2 regions of the Microbispora sp. KK1-11 genome follow, and region 2 is predicted to be linked to the other one. Evidence: riboswitches for the same ligand, from Rfam matches in the RefSeq annotation. Region 2 holds a riboswitch; the other holds the start of a gene.

Region 1 (7,028 bases), on a different contig from region 2:
GGGACGAGGAGGAGGCCGTACGCCGAGCGCTCGAGGAGTACTACCGGTCCGGCAAGCCGCCGTGGGACAGCGGCGTGACGCCGCCCGAGCTGGTCGCCCTGATAGAGGGGCGCGGAGAAGAGGACGGCGCGCTGCCGCCCGGCCGCGCCCTGGAACTCGGCTGCGGCACCGGAACCAACGCCGTCTATCTGGCCCGCCACGGCTGGGAGGTCGTGGCCGTCGACCTGGTCGACCGCGCGATCGAGCAGGCCCGGGAGAAGGCCGACGCGGCGGGGGTGGCCGTACGGCTGCTGCACGGAGACGCCACCAGGCTCGACGAGCTGGACGCGCCCGGCCCCTACGACCTGTTCTTCGACCTGAGCTGCTACTGCGGGGTTCCGCTGCACCGCCGCGACGCCTACGCCGCCGGGCTCACCCGCCGCGCCGCTCCCGGAGCACGGTTACTGATGTTCGGGTACGGCCCCGAGCCGCTCGGCAATCCGATCCCCGAGGTCACGTCGTGGGCGGCGGGCGTCACGGCCGACGAGCTGCGTGCCAGGTTCGCCGGCTGGGAGCTGGTCGACGTCACGCCCGGGACGAACCCGTTCCCCACCTTCTGGTTCACGCTGCGGGCCGGAGGAGCCTGAGCCGCTACAGCGTCAGCACGACGTTGTCGATGAGGCGGGTGGTGCCCACCTTCGCGGCCACCGCAAGGATCGCCTCGCCGCGGTGGTCCTCGCCGACCGGCGCGAACGTCGCCGGGTCGGCCAGGACCAGGTAGTCGAGCAGCAGCGGCGGGTCGAAGCGGGCGGCCTCCTCCAGCACGGCCCGCGCGGCGTCGAGGATCCCGGCAGGCCCGGCTGTCTGGGCCCGCGCCGCGCCGGCCCGCAGGGCCCGCGACAGCGCGAGCGCGGTACGGCGGTCGGCCGCGGACAGATACCTGTTGCGGCTCGACAGCGCGAGGCCGTCCGGCTCCCGCACGGTCGGGGCGCCGACGATCGACACCGGGACGTCGAGGTCGGCCACCATCCGCCGGATCAGCGCGAGCTGCTGGGCGTCCTTCTGCCCGAAGACCGCGACGTCCGGCCGCACCAGGTTGAACAGCTTGAGCACCACGGTCAGCACGCCGTCGAAGTGGCCGGGCCGGAAGGCGCCCTCGACCACCCCGCCCATGCCGCCGGCCGAGACCTCCACCTGGCGGTCCGGCAGGTACATGTCGTCGGCCGAGGGCGCGAAGACCACGCCCACGCCCTCCTCCTCGCACACCCGGAGGTCGGCGTCGAACGTACGGGGATAGCGGGAGAAGTCCTCGTTGGGGCCGAACTGCAGGGGGTTGACGAACACGCTCACCACCACGTGGTCGGCGTGCTCGCGCGCCAGCCGCATCAGCGACCGGTGGCCCTCGTGGAGCGCCCCCATCGTGGGGACCAGGGCGATCCTCCCGGGGCCGAGCACGTCCCTCGCCTTGTCGAGGGCGGCGCGGTCGGCGGCGACGGTCAGGTCCATATGTTCCCTCCCAGGGCGTCCAGAAGGCGTTCGGCCGCCTCCGGCTTGAGCAGGCCCGCCGCGAGCGCCCGGTCGGCGGTGAGCCTCGCGAGGGCGACGTACGCGTCCGCGGCCTCGGGGGCGGCCAGGATGAGCGCGTCGACGTGCTTGCGCACGGTGCCCGCGTCGCCGCGCACCACCGGCCCGGTGAGCCCGCTGATGCCGAGACGCAGCACGTTGTCGAGTGCCGCGCTCAGCAGGGGGCCGAGCATCCGGCCCGGATGCTCCACGCCGATCTTCGCGAGCAGTTCCTGCGACTCGGCGACGAGCGTCACCATGTGGTTCGCGGCACCGGCCAGGGCGGCGTGGTAGAGCGGCCGGTCCCGGTCGGCGATCCACACCGGCTCGCCGCCCATCTCGATCACCAGCGCCTCGGCCACCGGCCGCAGCAGGTCGGGCGCCGTGACGCCGAACGAGCAACCGTTGAGCCGGGTCAGGTCGTCGCTCCTGCCGGTGAACGTCATCACGGGGTGCAGCGCGAGCGGCAGCGCCCCCGCCTCGGCCGCGGGGTCGAGCACGCCCAGGCCGTACGCGCCGCTGGCGTGCACGAGCAGCTTGCCGCGCAGGTCGGCGCCGGTGGCGGCGAGGCCGGAGACGAGACCGGGCAGCACGTCGTCCGGCACGGTCAGCAGCACGAGCTCGGACCGGGCGATCACCTCGTCCGGCCTGCTGAGCGTCAGGCCGAGGCGGTCGGTGGCCCGCCGCGCCGACGCGTCGGACACGCCGCTTGCCGCCACCACCCGATGACCCGCGAGCATGAGCGCGGCTCCGAGCACGGAACCGACCCGTCCCGCGCCGAGCACTCCTACGGCGAGCCGCGCCGGGCGGTCACTTGTGTCCATGACGCCTCCCCTCGGTTCAGCGTAGCGGCGGCGCTCCCGCCGGCCCGGGCGTGGCCCAACGGTCCGATTTTGTCCCGTTTCTCACGGGCCTATGTTGAGCCATAAGTACGAAAGTGACTACTTTTCGTCACGGCCCCGGCGTGTCGGTAACCTAAAGCGCCGTGGAGGTCACCTGGCGGGAGGCCATGCGGCGGGCGCTCTACGGCGCGGAGGGCTTCTATCTGCGGGAGCGCCCCGACCGGCATTTCCGCACGTCGGTGCATGCCTCGCCGGTCTTCGCCGAGGCGGTGCTGCGCCTGCTCCTGCGGGTCGACGCCGCCCTCGGGCGGCCCGGCCCGGTCGATCTCGTGGACATGGGCAGCGGCAACGGCCTGCTGGCCGCCCGGGTGTCGGCCGCCGCGCCGCCGGACCTCGCGGAGCGGCTGCGGATCACCGCCGTCGACCTGTCCCCCCGGCCCGGCGATCTCGACCCGCGCGTCGCATGGGAGCCGGAGGCGCCGTACGGGATCAGCGGCCTGGTGATCGCCAACGAGTGGCTGGACAACGTGCCGCTCGACATCGCCGAGATGACGCCGGACGGCCCTCGCCTGGTGCTCGTGGACACCTCGACCGGCGAGGAACGGCTCGGGCCCGCTCCCGGCCCGGAGGACCTGGCCTGGCTTGAGCGCTGGTGGCCGCTGCGCGCACCGGGGGAACGCGCCGAGATCGGCCGCCCGCGCGACGAGGCGTGGGCCTCGTTGATCACGCGGCTGGCGCGCGGCACGGCGGTCGCCGTGGACTACGGCCATCTGGCCGGGCGACGACCCCCGCTCGGCACGGTCGCCGGATATCGCGACGGCTCGGTGGTGCCGCCGACGCCGGACGGGTCGTGCGACATCACCGCCCACGTCGCGCTGGACGCCTGCGCGGCGGCCGGCGAGCGGGCGGGCGCGGAGGCGACCACGCTCACCACGCAGCGGGAGGCGCTGCGGGACCTGGGGGTCACCGGCGCCCGCCCGCCGCTCTCACTGGCGTCCGCCGATCCCCTCGGGTACGTACGCGCGCTCGGCCGGGCCTCCCAGGAGGCGGAGCTGATCGACCCGGCCGGTCTCGGCGGCTTCGGCTGGCTCAGCCAGTCACGACATCGAGAGGAGAGATCTTGATCGCGAGAATCTGGCGCGCGAGCGCCACTCCGGAGGGCGCGGACGGCTACGAGCGGCATTTCACCGCGTCGGTCCTGCCCTCCCTGCGCGTCGTGGACGGGCACCGTGGCGCGTACCTGCTGCGGCGGGACGCCGCCGACGGGCGGGTGGAAATCCAGGTCATGACGCTGTGGGACTCGATGGACGCGATCCGCCGCTTCGCCGGGGACGACCCCGGCACGGCCGTCGTCGAGCCCGCGGCCCGGGCCGTCCTGCTCGGCTACGACACCACGGTCACCCACCACACCGTCACCCACCACACGGGCGGCGTGTCAGACGGTGACCTTCAGTGACTCCAGGCCGCGCATGATGTAGCTGGGCTTCCAGGCGGGCTCCTCGGCGAGCTCCAGCTTGGGCGCGAGCCGCAGCAGGGCGCCGAACGACTCCGCCATCTCGACCCGCGCGAGCGGCGCGCCGAGGCAGAAGTGGATGCCGGCGCCGAACGAGATGTGCGGGTTGTCCGCCCGGCCGATGTCGAGACGGTCGGGGTCGGCGAAGACCTCGGGGTCGCGGTTGGCCGAGCCGAACAGCAGCGCGATCTCCACGCCCCGGGGGATCGTCACCCCGCCGACCTCGATGTCCTCAAGCACCCACCGCTCGAACATCTGCGCCGGGGTGTCGTAGCGCAGCAGTTCCTCGACCGCCGTCGGCATCAGGCCGGGGTCGGCGCGCAGCCGCTCCAGCTCACCGGGGTTGCGGAAAAGCGCCCACCACCCGCTGCCGGTGGCGTTGACCGTGGCCTCGTGCCCGGCGTTGAGCAGCAGCACGCAGGTGCCGATCAGCTCGTCCTCGGTCAGCCGGTCGCCGTCGTCGACCACCTGGGCCAGCGCCGAGATCATGTCGTCGCCCGGCCGCTCCCTGCGTGCCCTGGCCAGCTCGCGCAGGTAGCCGGCGAACTCCGTCGCCGCGCGTACGGCCGTGTGCTGGACCTCCAGCGAGGGGCTCAGCTCATACATCCCGCAGATGTCGGCCGACCAGGGGCGCAGCAGGTGGCGGTCGGCCTCGGGCACGCCGAGCATCTCGGCGATCACGGTGACCGGCAGGGGCTCGGCCACCTCGGCCAGCAGGTCGCCGCCGCCGCGCTCGACCAGCCCCTCGGTCAGCTCGGTCGCGATCTTCCGTACGCGGGGGCGCAGCGACTCGACCATGCGCGGCGTGAACGCCTTGGACACCAGGCGGCGCAGTCGCGTGTGGACCGGCGGCTCGACGTCGAGCATCCCGGCCCGGATCACCCGCCAGAACGGTTCCTGGAACTCCGGCTCGGGCTCGCGGCCGAACGCCTCATGCGTCGCCACGTGCAGGTAGGACCGGCCGAGACGCCGGTCGCGCAGCAGCGCGTTCACATCCGCGTGGCGGGCGATCAGCCACTGCCCTGTCGGCTCGAAGAAGCTGACCGGATCGTTGTCGCGCAGGTCGCGGTAGGCGTCATAGGGGTACGCGATGAACTCGGCATTCCAGGGATCAAACTTCACAATGGACAACAATACGGATGAAAGGCCTCGCCTGGGAGTACGGGCGTGGGGGTCCGTCATGGCGTAGGTTGGGGCGATGCCGAAGCGCCGCGAACAGCATCGCAGGGAACCCCGCGAACTCGGCGAGTTGCCCTATGCCGATCACCTCGAACCGTTCGAGGGCCGGCTCGCTCGGGGCGGCGACTACGACACGGTCCTGTTCGACGGCCGGGAGTTCGAGGACGCCGAGGCGTCCAACTCCCGGTTCATGGAGTCGGCGTTCACCTCGGTGACGTTCGCCGGCGGCCGATATCGGCGCGCCCGGTTCTCCGACGTGTGGCTGAACGGCGTGCGCTGGGTGGGCGGCGACCTCACCGAGTCCGTCTGGGCGGATGCGGAGATCATCATGAGCGCCCCGGCCGGCACGGCGCTGCCCGGCGCCGAGATGAACCATGTGCTCTTCCATCGGTGCAAGCTCGACTCGGTCAACCTCCGCGCGGCCGACCTGCGGGAGGTCACGTTCGTCGAGTGCACGCTGCGCGACGTGGACTTCGCGGGCGCCACGCTGACCGGCGTCGCCTTCCCCGGCTCCACGCTGGAACGGGTGCGGTTCGACAAGGCGCGCATGTCCCGGGTCGACCTGCGCGGCGCCGTGTCGCTGGGCATCTCCGACGGCTACGACGCGCTGCGCGGCGCGACCATCAGCGGCGTCCAGCTGATGGAACTCGCGCCGATGTTCGCCCACATCCTGGGCGTGACGGTCGACAACGACTGACTTCGCATGGGTCGCCCGCACTTGCGGGCGGAGGGCGGTGTCGGGTTATAGTGCCGTCCAGGTCATGAGTGCCAGCGTCAAGCCCCGGCTTGCTGGCCGGCAACCCTCGCGCTCGCGGCGGGGTGCCCCGGGTGAGGACCGGGTCCGGCACGAGGTGTGCCGGGCAAGCGCGGGCTCCGACTTCCGATGCCATGGCCGGGGTCCCCAACCCCGAGGAGGCATGGCGTTGTCCGCACTCACCTTCGTCCAGCAGGCCGTCACCCGCATCTCCGAGCCCGTGCGCCTACCGGCTGTCGTGGGCGCCGGCCTGGAGGTGCCCGTCAGGGGCGGCAGGCTCGTGCCGTACGCGAACCTCGATTACGCGGCGAGCGCGCCCTGTCTCGAGCCGGTGAACGCCGCCGTCGCGGCGGCGCTGCCGGCCTACTCCAGCGTCCACCGGGGTGCGGGCTACGCCTCGCAGCTCACGACGGCCAGGTATGAGCAGGCCAGGCACACCGTGCGGGCCTTCGTCGGCGCCCGCCCCGGCGACGCGCTGATCTTCGTGCGCAACACGACCGACGCCACGAACCTGCTGGCCCGCAGCCTCCCCGAGGGCACCACCGTCGTCGTGTTCGAGACCGAGCACCACGCCTCGCTGCTGCCCTGGCCGAACGCCGTACGGCTCGCCCCGCCCGCCTTTCCCGGCGAGGCGATCAGGGCGGCCGACGAGGCGCTGGCCGCGGTCGAGGGCCCGGCCCTGCTCGTCGTGACCGCCGCCTCCAACGTGACGGGCGAGCTGTGGCCGATCGCCGGGCTGGCCCACATCGCCCACCGGCACGGCGCACGGATCGCCGTGGACGCCGCCCAGCTCGTCCCCCACCGCGAGCTCAACCTCGCCGCGCTCGACCTCGACTACGTGGCCTTCTCCGGGCACAAGCTCTACGCCCCGTTCGGCGCCGGGGTGCTCGTGGGCCGCCCCGACTGGCTCGCCGACGCCGATCCGTACCTGCGCGGCGGCGGAGCCGTACAGGCGGTGGGCGAGACCACCGAGTGGAGCGACGACCCCGAGACGCGGCACGAGGCGGGCACCCCAAACGTGCTCGGCGCGATCGCGCTCGCCGCCGCCTGCGACGCGCTGACCGCGACCGGCTGGACCGCGCTGGTGCGGGAGGAGGAGCGGCTGCTCGCCCGCCTGCGCGCCGGGCTCGCCACGATCCCCGGCGTACGCGAGCTGTCGCTGTGGGGCCAGGACCACCCGCGCGTCGGCATCGTGTCG
Region 2 (7,028 bases):
GCGTACGGCTCTCGCACTCGGAGAGGTCTCCGGCGGGCCGTCCCTCGCCGACGTGCCCGGCCTGGTGATCCTCGGCCACTACGGGCTGGAACGCTGGGAGGACGGCCGCCTGACGGCCCCGCCACCGCCGCCGGGGCTCGACCTCGTCCGCGCCCGGCTGCCCGAGCTCGTGGGGGGCCTCGACGGCGTGTGGATCGAGGACAAGGACCGGGCCGTCGCCGTGCACACCCGGCGGTGCGCCGACCCCGCGGGGGCGCTTGAGGCGCTGCGCGGGCCGGTCGTGGCGCTGGCCGAGGAGGCCGGGCTGGCGGTCGAGCCGGGCCGCATGGTGCTGGAGTTGCGGCCGGCCGGAATGGACAAGGGCAGGGCCCTGTCGGCCTTCCTCGCCGAGCGGGACGCCCGCTCGGTCATGTTCGTCGGCGACGACCTGGGGGATCTCGCCGCCTTCGACGCGGTCGAGTCGGCCGGGATCCCCGGTGTACGGGTGTGCAGCGGGTCGACGGAGGTGACCGCCCTGGCGGAGCGCGCCGATGTGGTGGTGGACGGGCCCGACGGCGTCGTGGCCTTCCTCGGCGACCTCGTGGCAAGTCTCGGCAAGCCGTCTGCAAGCGGCCGGGCGTAGTTTCCTGGGCATGAGGAAGACGATCTCGGCCGCGGCGGCCGGCCTGGCCGTGCTCGCGGCGTCCCTGGCGGCTCCGGCGGCGGCGTTCGCGAACGACAGCGCGGCCACCAAGCCGCTGCACCTGCGCAAGGGCCTGACTCTCAGGATCCCGTCGTCCTGGAAGGTCGACGACAGTCGCAAGGACTGGCTCCGGGTCATCACCGGCTCGTGCCCGACCAAGGGCACGGACATGTACGGCTTCCGCGACTCGGGCTGCCACAGCTTCTGGGTCATGGGACCCAAGGCCATCAAGATCGGTCACGAGCTGTTCCAGAAGTACACGCCGGACGGCCCGTTCTATCCGGCCACCGACGTCGGGCCCTGCCCGGTCAAGAAGAACCTCTACATCCACCAGACCAAGCTCGCGGAGAAGGGGCTGCGGCAGGTCGGGCCGGGGCACAAGGCGTACTACCGCGACTGGGCGGGCACCTGCGGGACCATGACCTCGGGCAAGGTGAAGGCCCGCTTCAACCAGCGCGAATGGTATCTGCCGACGTCGAAGATCCTGGTGATCGACCAGTGGAAGACGCCGGGCCTGAGCACGATTCTCGAGAACGCCACTTGGAACTGACGCCGCGTTCGGTGACCTTTCGCCTATCGGGCCGCAAGTCGTCCGCAAGCGACCGCGCCTAGTGTGCCGGGCATGTTCAGAAAGACGATCTCGGCCGCGGCGGCCGGCCTGGCCGTGCTGGCGGCCACCCTGACGGCTCCGGCTGCGGCGTTCGCGAGCGAAAGCGGCGGCACCAAGCAGGTCCGTCTGCGGGGCGGCCTGACCCTCACGATCCCCAAGTCCTGGAAGGTGGCCACGACCGGCAAGGACTGGGTGCGCGTCATCACCGGCTCGTGCCCCACCTACGGCACCGAGGACTTCGGGTTCCGTGACTGGGGATGCCACAGCTTCTGGGTGCTGGGCCCGAAGGCGCTCAAGATCGGGCTCCGCACGTTCCAGGCGTACAAGCCGAAGTACGGCTACGACCCGGCGACCGACGTCAGCATCTGCCCCAAGAGCTACAAGCTGTACAAGGGCGAGTGGAAGGTCGCGGACAAGGGGCTGCGGCAGGTCGGGCCGGGCCACAAGGCGGACTACCACAAATGGGCGGCGACCTGCGTGGACAAGAAGTGGCGGGTGAAGCTGCACTACAACCAGCGCGAGTGGTATCTGCCCACGTCGAAGATCCTGATCCTCGACCAGTGGGACCACCCGCAGCTGAACGCGATCCTCAAGAACGCGACCTGGAGCTGACCGGCCTTCCGAACGGCCTTCCGAGCGGCCCGGACGTTCAGGAACGCGTCCTGGACACGGCCGCTCCTCCCGCGGCCATCGCGATCAGGGCGGGCGCGAGCAGGAACGCCGTGTGCGTCCCGAAGCCGTCGCCCAGCGCGCCGAGCACGAACGGCCCGCTGCCCGAGCCCACGCCCGCCCAGATCGAGGCCGTGCCCGACGCCTGGTCCGGCCGGCCTCCCGACACATCGATCATGCGCGTGAGGCCCATCGGGAACTGCACCGAGATGCCGAGCCCGCTGAGCGCGAGTCCGGCGTAGCAGACCGGCGCCGAGGTCCCGGTCCAGAACAGCGCCCAGCCCGCCAGGGTCACCCCGAGTGAGGCCAGCAGCACCGATCCCGGCGCGAAGCGCAGGGCCAGCCGGGCGCCGCCGAACCGGCCCGCCGCCATGCCGGCCAGCATCGCGCTCAGCCCGGTCGCCGCCACGCCCGGCGACAGCCCGGTCCGCTGGGAGAGCAGCTCGGCGGCCCACAGGTTGAAGGCGAACTCGAGGGCCACGCAGCACAGCAGGACCACCCCGGCGACGTGGAAGCGCCAGCCGTACGGGATTCTGCGGGAGGTCGCGGACGACGGCGGCGGCGGGGCGGGCACAGGCGGCACCCAGACCCGGCCCATGAGCAGGGCCAGCAGGAGGGTGGAGGCCACCGGCACGAACAGCGCGGACCGCCATCCGGCCGGCGACTCGGCCACCACGCTGAAGGCGTAGGTGGTGGCGATTCCGGCGGTCACGGCGACCGCGTTGGCCTCGCTGATGACGGCCGCCCCCGCGGGACCGTGGTGATCGCTGAGCACCGCCATCATCACGTACAGCGCCGTCGAACCGCAGCAGCCGGCGAGCGTGAAACCGGTCAGTGTGAACGGGAGCGCGTGCCCGAACGCGACGAGGAGCACCCCGGCGTTCATCCCGGTCAAACCGGCCCAGGTGACGACACGGCGCCCGAACCGCCTGGTCAGCGCGGGCAGGGCCAGCCCGCCCGCGATGCCGCCGAGTGCCATCCCCGTGCCGTGCAGTCCGGCGACGGCCTGGGACACGCCGAGTTCGGCGCGCAGGAGGGGCAGGGCGGCCGACAGGCCGTAGAGGTAGGTGGCGAAGGTGGCGAGCTGGAGATAGATCAACCAGGTGGGGCTGTCCCTGGTGACCTTTATGTTGCGGTCCAAAACCAGGCAAGGGTAGCGCAACGGATCATCCGGGAACGAGACCCGAGCACCCGGTGTGGCGCTCAGCACAGGGCGCCGGCGCGGATCAGCACAGGGCGTCAGCCCGGAGCAGCACAGGGCGTCAGCCCGGAGCAGCACGGGCGCCGGCCCGGTCAGCGCAGCGCGGAGAGCTGGTCCTCGAACCAGCGCTGAGGCGGCAGGGCGGTGGCGGCCTTCCGCAGCCGCAGGCCGCGCGTGAGCCGCTCCTGCTCCGGCAGCGTCAGCGCCTCGTACAGCGCCGCCGCCGTGCCGGACACGTCGTAGGGGTTGACGAGCAGGGAGTCGGCTCCCAGCTCGGCCGCCGCGCCGGCCTCGCGGGACAGCACCAGCGCGCATCGGGGCGACAGGATCGGTCCCTCCTTGGCCACCAGGTTCATGCCGTCCCTGATCGGATTGACGAGCAGGACGTCGGCCAGCCGGTAGGCGGCCAGCGAGCGCGGGTAGTCGTCGTTCACGTTGAGGATCAGCGGGTCCCAGTCCTCGGTCGCGTACTCGTCCTCGATCTCCTTGGCGCAGCGCTGCACGGCCGCCGTGTACTCGCGGTACTCCGGCAGGTCGTGGCGGGAGGGGTAGGCGAACGCGAGGTGGACGACCCGGCCGTGCCATTCGGGATGGGCGGCCAGGAACTCCTGGTAGGCCCGCAGGCCGCGCACGATGTTCTTGGACAGCTCGGTGCGGTCGATGCGCACGATCAGCTTGCGGTCGCCCACGAGGTCCCTGATCACGGTCATGTGCGACTCGACGTCCTGCTCGGCCGCCCGGGTCAGCAGCGCCTCGCCGTTCACGCCGAGCGGGTGGACGCCGATCCTGGTGGTCCGCCCGTCGTGCGTCACCGTACGGGCGGCGTGGTCCACCCGGGCTCCGAGCAGCGTCTCGCAGCAGTCCATGAAGGCGCGGGCCCAGCGCCCGGTGAGGAATCCGGCGTGGTCGGCGCCGAGGATGCCGGTCAGCACCTCCGCCACGACGTCCTCGGGCAGCAGCGCGAAGTATTCCGGCGGCGCCCAGGGCGTGTGCGAGAAGTGGGCGATGCGCAGGTCGGGCCGCTCGACCCGGAGCATCGCCGGGGTCAGCGTCAGGTGGTAGTCCTGCACCATGACGCGCGCCCTGTGGGCCGCCTCCTCGGCCAGGGCGAGCGCGAAGGCGCCGTTGTACGTGCGGTACGACTCCCACTCCCGCCGGAACCGCGTGCCGAACTCGGGGGCGAAGGGCGTGTTGTAAAGCAGGTGGTTGACGAACCAGAGGGTCGAGTTGGCGACGGCGTTGTAGGCGCGGTGGAAGACCGCGGGCGGGATGTCCAGCATGCGGATGGGCCCCGTCTCGAAGGCCCGGTCGAGCCGCCCGCCCGGCGCCTGGCGCACCGCGCCCCTGTCGCCGTCCGACAGCGCCGCGCAGACCCACAGGACGTCGGTGTCTTTGACCACCTCGGACAGGCCGGAGACGAGCCCGCCCCCGCCCCTGCGCATGGTCAGGCCGCCGTCGTCCGACAGCGTGAAGGACACGGGGCCCCGGTTGGACGCGATCAGAACGGTGCTGCTCATCTTGGGGTTCCCTCGATCAGAGCGGGCGCGCATGCCGGAAGATTAATAAAAGCCGACCTCCGTCAATAGGATGTCAACCGATCGCGGGAGGGCTGAATACGGCATGGCACTGGACGACACGACCGAGGACCTGGCCCGATCGGCTGCCCAGGGGGACCATCGCGCGCTCGGTGAACTGCTGCGGCGCATCGAGCCCGACGTCCTGCGGCACTGTGAGCGGCTTCTACCGTATCGGCAGGACGCCGAGGAGGCCGCGCAGGACACGCTGCTCGCCGTGGCGCGCAACATCGCGAGGTTCGAGGGGCGGGCCAAGTTCAGCACCTGGCTGCACATCGTGACCGTGAACTGCGCCAGGACCACCTACCGCTCGCTGAAGCGGCGCTCGTCGGAGCAGGCGGAGGAGCTGCCCGAGCAGCGGCCCGATCCCCGGCGGGTGAGCGTCATCGCGGGGTCGCGGCTCGACCTGCTCGACGCGATGGAGGCGCTCGAGACCGAGCGGCCCGACCTGGCTCAGGCGCTCGTGCTGCGCGACATCTGCCAGCTCGACTACGCGGAGGTCGCCGACCAGCTGAAGATCCCCCTCGGGACGGTCAAGTCCCGTATCCACCAGGCGCGCAAGTACGTGCAGAGTGCCCTCGGTGAGGCGTACGGCTGATACAGATCGTCTCGCTATGTGAGACGCCGGAACGGACACCGGGGACGCCGGGGTACAGTGCTAGGGACCTTTCCCGGAAGGTCCTACAACTGAACATGCTCATCCAGAGGGGTGGAGGGACCGGCCCTGCGAAGCCCCGGCAACCTCCCCGGTGTCGAACTCGTGCCCACGAGGCCCGGCCGGGACAGGTGCCAATTCCGGCTCGCGGCCAAGGTGGTCGCGAGCGAAGATGAGGGAAAGGCCTCGCTTCATGGCGCACACCAGCACTGCCGCGAACACCGTCGAGTTCGGCCCCGCCACCGGTCTTTCGTGTCGCGAATGCGGCGCTCTCTATGACCTCGGCCCGATCTTCGCCTGTACGGAGTGTTTCGGCCCCCTTGAGGTGGCGTACGACTTCGGCGAGGTTCGCCGGGAGGACATCGAGTCCGGTCCGGCGAACATCTGGCGGTACCGCTCCCTGCTCCCCGTTCCCGCCGGCGCGGCGGCCAAGCCCAACCTCCAGCCCGGCTGGACCAAGCTCGTGAAGGCCGACAGGCTGGCGGCCGAGCTGGGCCTGCGGTCGCTGCACGTCAAGGACGACTCGGGCAACCCGACCCACTCCTTCAAGGACCGGGTCGTCGCGATCGCGCTGGAGGCCGCGCGCAACTTCGGCTTCCACACCCTGTCGTGCTCCTCCACCGGCAACCTGGCCGGCGCGGTGAGCGCGGCCGCCGCCCGGGCCGGGCTGGACTCCTGCGTGTTCATCCCCGCCGACCTGGAGCCGGCCAAGGTGACCATGGCCGCCGTGTACGGCGGCCGCCTGGTCGCCATCGACGGCAACTACGACGAGGTCAACCGCTTCTGCTCCGAGCTCATCGGTGATGAGCTGGGCGAGAAGTGGGGCTTCGTCAACGTCAACCTCCGGCCCTTCTACGCCGAGGGCTCGAAGACGCTGGCGTACGAGATCGCCGAGCAGCTCGGCTGGCGGCTGCCCGACCAGATCGTCATTCCGGTGGCCTCCGGCTCGCAGCTCACGAAGATCGACAAGGGCTTCCGTGAGCTGATCAAGCTGGGGCTGGTCGAGGAGCGGCCCTACCGGATCTTCGGGGCGCAGGCCGAGGGCTGCTCGCCGGTCTCGCAGGCGTTCAAGGCCGGGCAGGACGTGGTGCAGCCGGTGCGGCCCGACACCATCGCCAAGTCCCTCGCCATCGGCAACCCGGCGGACGGGCCGTACGTGCTCGACATCGCGCGGCGGACGGGCGGCGCGGTGGAGGACGTGAACGACCAGGAAGTGGTCGACGCGATCCGCCTGCTGGCCAGGACGGAGGGCGTCTTCGCCGAGACCGCGGGCGGCGTCACGGTCGGCGTGCTGCGCAAGCTGGTGCGCGAGGGCCGCCTCGACCCCGACGCCGAGACCGTGGTGCTCAACACCGGTGACGGGCTCAAGACCCTCGACGCGGTGGCCGAGCACGCCCGTCCCGCCGCCGTCATCCGTCCCTCTCTCGACGCCTTCCGTGCGGCATTCGCCAACTGAAAGCGTTTCAAAAGGCCCATCGGCAGTAACGAAAGCGAGCGAACAATGAGCGTTTCCGTGCGGATTCCGACGATTCTCCGGACGTACACCAACGGAGCCGCGGAGGTGAGCGGTGAGGGGGGAACGCTCCGCGAGGTCCTGCAGAAGCTGGACGCGGACTACCCCGGCATCGGCGGACGCA

The links. Region 2 has a riboswitch for S-adenosylmethionine ahead of thrC (threonine synthase). Riboswitches for the same ligand answer to the same signal wherever they lie in the genome.
Region 1: another riboswitch for S-adenosylmethionine. It lies ahead of FLW16_RS38840 (aminotransferase class V-fold PLP-dependent enzyme); the one in region 2 lies ahead of thrC (threonine synthase).

Annotation. Positions count from the first base shown of each region.
Region 1 covers NZ_VIRJ01000043.1:13,774-20,801, forward strand. The annotation lists gene FLW16_RS38805 (class I SAM-dependent methyltransferase) at 1-626, shown strand, start outside; gene panC (pantoate--beta-alanine ligase) at 631-1,485, opposite strand; gene FLW16_RS38815 (Rossmann-like and DUF2520 domain-containing protein) at 1,476-2,366, opposite strand; gene FLW16_RS38820 (SAM-dependent methyltransferase) at 2,528-3,508, shown strand; gene FLW16_RS38825 (antibiotic biosynthesis monooxygenase) at 3,505-3,840, shown strand; gene FLW16_RS38830 (cytochrome P450) at 3,820-5,019, opposite strand; gene FLW16_RS38835 (pentapeptide repeat-containing protein) at 5,096-5,773, shown strand; SAM riboswitch class IV at 5,834-5,949, shown strand; gene FLW16_RS38840 (aminotransferase class V-fold PLP-dependent enzyme) at 6,000-7,028, shown strand, end outside.
Region 2 covers NZ_VIRJ01000026.1:10,285-17,312, forward strand. The annotation lists gene otsB (trehalose-phosphatase) at 1-622, shown strand, start outside; gene FLW16_RS30305 (hypothetical protein) at 633-1,232, shown strand; gene FLW16_RS30310 (hypothetical protein) at 1,305-1,904, shown strand; gene FLW16_RS30315 (sugar MFS transporter) at 1,942-3,102, opposite strand; gene FLW16_RS30320 (trehalose-6-phosphate synthase) at 3,255-4,679, opposite strand; gene FLW16_RS30325 (RNA polymerase sigma factor) at 4,783-5,334, shown strand; SAM riboswitch class I at 5,431-5,570, shown strand; gene thrC (threonine synthase) at 5,564-6,847, shown strand; gene FLW16_RS30335 (MoaD/ThiS family protein) at 6,893-7,028, shown strand, end outside.